DNA from 2 places in the Micrococcus sp. KRD070 genome. Region 2 is predicted to be linked to the other one. Evidence: predicted binding sites of a transcription regulator. Region 2 holds the regulator's gene; the other holds the start of a gene.
What was found. The regulator LexA, encoded in region 2, represses DNA repair genes until DNA is damaged. The targets are predictions, from matches to a motif close to TCGAACANNTGTTCGA.

Region 1 (2,385 bases), 230 kb from region 2:
CCGTCACCCTCCTCCGCGGTGACCGTTTTCTTGGTGGGCCGTGGTGGCGGGAGGTCTTCGCTGAGGCTCGGCGGCAGGCTGACGTGAGTGGCGACAGCTCCTCCGCCGCTACAGCCGCCTCCTACGTGGCGCGCGAGTACATGCAGCGCATGACCGGAGAGACCGCCCACAACGTCATCTCCGTCCCAATCCGCCGGACCCCGTCTGAGGGGCCGATCTTCACGCTGATGCTCTTCTACCAGCACTTCGCTGCGCCCATGCTCTTCGCTGACGCCGCGGCTCGGGCTCACAGGAAGTGGCGGCAGGTCAACTCCGAGAACTACTACCAGGGACTGCTCAACGACACCCAGGGGTCGCTCTTCGACCTGCAGGAGACGTTCGACCAGCAGGTGGTCGCAGAGCAGACCGACGTCAGAAACCGGGCCATCGCCGCTATCCAGACGAGGCTCTCGTCTCACCTCGGTCAAGGCCAGGCGGTGCGGATCTGCGACGACGTGCCCCACTGGCTAGGCGAACACCTCGGCACGGCAGGCGCCTCAGAGGTACGGCAGGCCATCAAGAATCTCCAGAAGGCCGGGATCGCCCAGGGCTACACCAAAGACATGGTGGATGGGCGCGCGGTCATCCTGCCAGCGCGGCGCGGGAGGTAGGCATCTCGTCCCAGGTGCGCCCCTCCAAGAGCCGCCCGTTGGCCTTAGGCGTCCGCCCACCCCACTGCTTGAAGAAGAACGCCACGTCGGCAGACACGCATTGGTCGCGGATGTCCTCCACCCAGGCCTGGTCCATGGGGCGATGGTTCGCACCAGACTCGCCGCCCGCGATGACCCAGTCGATGCCGGCCAAATCCAGATCCCGCAGGGGTCCGATGAGGGGCTCGCAGGAGAGGAACCGGACCGCTGCCGGCACCTCGCGGAGATGGTCGATGCGGCCCGTCACAGTCTCGTCCTCCACGGAGACGCCCATCCACAAGTTGGCCGGCCAGTCGAGGCGATCGGCTAGACGGGCCATCCGCAGTGAGCGCTTCGTCAGCGCCTGATATGTGTGCTGCGGCGTCTCGCGCATGACGTCGAAGATGTCCCGGATGAACCCCAACGGAACTTTGGCGTGGAAGAGATCGCTCATGGAGTTCACGAACACCACGCGCGGGGCCTTCCACGAGCGGGGCTGGCCCAGGGCCTTCGGATGGAGGGTGACGCCAAACCCGGGGCCGGACGTCACCGGGTTCCCATCGTTCTGGTACTTCTCAGCACCCATCGCCTTGAGCCGCTTGGCTAAGGTCAGCGCGTAGCAGTTGTCGCAGCCGGCCGCCACGCGGTCGCAACCGGTCACGGGGTTCCACGTCACCTCGGTCCACTCAATCGCTGAGGTGTTCGCCATCGCGATCGCTCCTTCCCTGGAAGACCTGCTCCAGTCGAACAGATGTTCGACCCTTTGTCACGCAGGCGCGCTCAGTCCACCACAGTCCAGCTCGTGCTCACCCATACCGTGTCCGTCCCCACAACGACGATGGTCGCATGTTCCACCCCTGGCGGGCGCTGCGCACGCTGACGCACGTCGTCGTGGTCTGGGCCCGCCCACACCCGACGGCGCCAGCCGCGACCGATGGCGCGACGGTGATCTGGCTCGACCCCCGCATGACGCAGGCCGAGCGGCGGTGCGCGCTCACCCACGAGCTCGTGCACCTCGAGCACGGCCACCGCGGCTGCCAGCCGCCGGCCGTCGAGCACGCCGTACGCGCGGCCGCGGCCCGGCAGCTGATTACGCTCGAGCAGCTCGCCGACGCCCTGCCTTGGTCCATGAGCCTGGACGAGCTCGCCGACGAACTGTGGGTGACCCCGCTCGTGCTTACCGACCGACTGGCCGGCCTCACCCGGACCGAGCGGGAGCATCTCGCCGCGTTGGCCACCGAGCACTCTGCCTGAGCGCCTGCTAGGCGGGGGCCATCGGCTAGGTCAGAATCAAGGCAACGCGCCGCGCAGGGCGCACCACCAAGGAGGGCGACATGGCGAAGACGACCAAGTACACGGCGGAAGTGTCAGAGGGGCGAGACGAGCTGCTCGACGGCAAGACGATCGCACGCCTACGCACCATCGCAGTGAAGAACCAGCGCGGCGAGACCGTACGGGAGCTCAAGGCCGCGGACAACGACGAGGACGTGCGCGCGAAGCTGCGCGCCGCGGGCTACACCCTCAAGGACTGGGCCGGCGGCACTACGCCCGCCACCCTGGAGCGTGGGCGCAACCCGCTCGTCGCGGGCTGCCTCTGGCCCCTCGTGGCCGTGATGGCACTGCTCGCGTGGGCAATCTTCTCTGCCTTCAACAACGCCAGCCCTGACGAGCCGGAGGAGTGGGACGCGAAGATTGCCTGCCAGACCCTCGTCAAGGA
Region 2 (2,385 bases):
CGAAGGCCTGGAGGATCTGCTGCAGGATCTCGTTGGAGCCGTTGCCGGCCCACACGTGGTCCGCCGTGAGGCCGTGGCCGAGGTAGCCGGCGAGCGCGCGTCGCAGGCCCGTGAACTCGCGGTCCGGGTAGCGGTTCAGCCCCCCGGCGACGGCCGCGACCCGCTCGGCGATGGCGGTGGCGACCTCCTCCGGCACCGGGTGCGTGTTCTCGTTGGTGTTGAGCATGTACGGCACGTCCAGCTGGGGGGCGCCGTAGGGGCTCAGGCCGCGGAGGTTCTCGCGCAGGGGCAGAGAGCTGAGGTCGGTCATGGCCGCCAGTCTAGGAACCCTGGAGGGCGAGGCCCGCCGTGCGTCACCGCGTGGCCGGGACGAACAGCTCCTCGCCCGGGGCGGGGGCCCGGCCCTCGAGCCCGTTGAGCTCGTCGATCGTGGCGATCACCTCGTAGACGTCCGCCTCCGGCGCCACCGTGGTGGCGATGGTCCACAGGCTGTCCCCGGGCATGACCGTGACGGACTGGGTGGCGGGTCCCGCGGTGTCCGCGGACACCGCGGCGGGCGACAGCAGCACACCCAGGAAGAAGGCGGCCGCCAGCGTGGCGGCCACGGCCGCGGCGATCACGGGGATCCCTCGCAGGACGAGGCGGCCGCGGCGGGTCAGACGGATGGTGGCCGGACGCGGCCGCGCCGTCGCGGGCGAACCGGCGAACTGGGCGGTGGTGAGCGTCATGGTGTCCTCCTCCGGGGCGGATGCCCTCCAGGCTATCGAACATCTGTTCGAATCCGTTCGAATCCCTTTCTAGCACAGGTGTTCGAGACACGCCACGAACAAATCGAACATATCTTTGAAGGAGAGGCGGCTCTCCTCTAGGCTCGAGGCGATGCACGGACGCCCCGGAACGCCCCCGGGGATCGCCAGGACACAGGCAACCAGCGGGGGCGGACACGGTAAGCGTCCGGACGGCAGCCGGACGCCGGAACACGAGGCCGGCCACCATCACCCCCGGGAGAACGGACGGCAGCCATGAGCACCACCGACGATCAGCCGGCGGCGCGCGCGCCGCTCACCGACCGCCAGCGGCGGATCGTGCAGACCATCCGGGACGCGATCGCCGACCACGGCTACCCGCCCTCCATGCGCGAGATCGGCGATGCCGCGGGCCTGGCCTCGCTCTCCTCCGTCACGCACCAGCTGGGCCGTCTCGAGCGGCACGGCTACATCCGGCGCGACCCCGGACGCCCGCGTGCCCTCGAGGTGCTGCTCGACGTGGACGGCACCCCGCTGGGCGACGCCGCCTCCCCCGCCGCTGCGCCGTCGTCGCGGGTCACCGCGATCCCCGCGTGGCACACCGGCGCAGACGAGGCGGACAGCGTGCCGGTCCCCTGGGTCGGCCGCATCGCGGCGGGCGGCCCGGTCCTGGCTGAGCAGCAGGTCGAGGACGTCATGGCGATCCCGCGACGCCTTACGGGCGAGGGCGAGCTGTTCATGCTGCGCGTCACGGGCGACTCGATGGTGGACGCCGCGATCTGCGACGGCGACTGGGTGGTGGTGCGCCGGCAGGAGACGGCGGAGAACGGCGACATCGTCGCGGCCCTGCTCGACGACGAGGCCACCGTGAAGACCTTCCGCCGCCGCGACGGGCACACCTGGCTCCTCCCCCAGAACACGGCCTACGAGCCCATCCTCGGCGATCACGCCACCGTGATGGGGCGCGTCGTCACGGTCCTGCGCTCACTCTGACCCGCTCCCTCCGACCGGGCCGACGGCCCGAGGCCGAGCGAGGTCAATCGCCCGAGGCGAGCCGTGCCAGCACCCCGCGGACGACGTCGCGGTCCGTGGTGCGCCAGAAGTCCGGCAGGGCGCTCGTGATGTAGCCGCCGTACCGCTCGGTGGCCAGGCGGGGGTCCAGCACGGCCACCACGCCGCGGTCCGTCACGGAGCGCACGAGGCGCCCGGCGCCCTGGGCCATGCGCACGGCCGCATGCGTGGCGGAGATCCGCATGAACCCGTTGCCGCCGTGCCGGGCGACGTCCCGGGTGCGGGCCTGGGAGAGCGGGTCGTCCGGCCGCGGGAACGGGATGCGGTCGATCACCACGAGCCGCAGCGAGTTCCCCGGCACGTCCACGCCCTGCCACAGGCTCATGGTCCCGAACAGGGACGTGTCCGGCTCCTCGGAGAACTGGCGCACGAGGGCGGAGAGGGTCGCGTCCCCCTGGCACAGGATCGTGGTCTTCGGCCCGAGCCGACGGCGCATCTCGGCGGCGGCGTCCTCGGCCGCCCGGCGCGAGGAGAACAGGCCGAGGGCCCCGCCCCGCGACGCCCTCAGGAGCGCCTCGAGCTCATCCAGGGACTCGGGCGAGGCCGTCCGGCCGGGCCGGGGCAGGTG

Region 1: J1M38_RS07840 (DUF5131 family protein) is a predicted target of LexA. The motif match lies at 1,412-1,427, and genes of this name have one in related genera.

The regions. Positions count from the first base shown of each region.
Region 1 is NZ_JABFNH010000022.1:41,379-43,763, reverse strand. It holds gene tcmP (three-Cys-motif partner protein TcmP) at 1-650, shown strand, start outside; gene J1M38_RS07840 (DUF5131 family protein) at 622-1,377, opposite strand; gene J1M38_RS07835 (ImmA/IrrE family metallo-endopeptidase) at 1,515-1,922, shown strand; gene J1M38_RS07830 (hypothetical protein) at 2,003-2,385, shown strand, end outside.
Region 2 is NZ_JABFNH010000022.1:276,200-278,584, forward strand. It holds gene J1M38_RS08955 (histidinol-phosphate transaminase) at 1-310, opposite strand, end outside; gene J1M38_RS08960 (LysM peptidoglycan-binding domain-containing protein) at 354-728, opposite strand; gene lexA (transcriptional repressor LexA) at 1,023-1,739, shown strand; gene J1M38_RS08970 (ATP-dependent DNA helicase) at 1,783-2,385, opposite strand, start outside.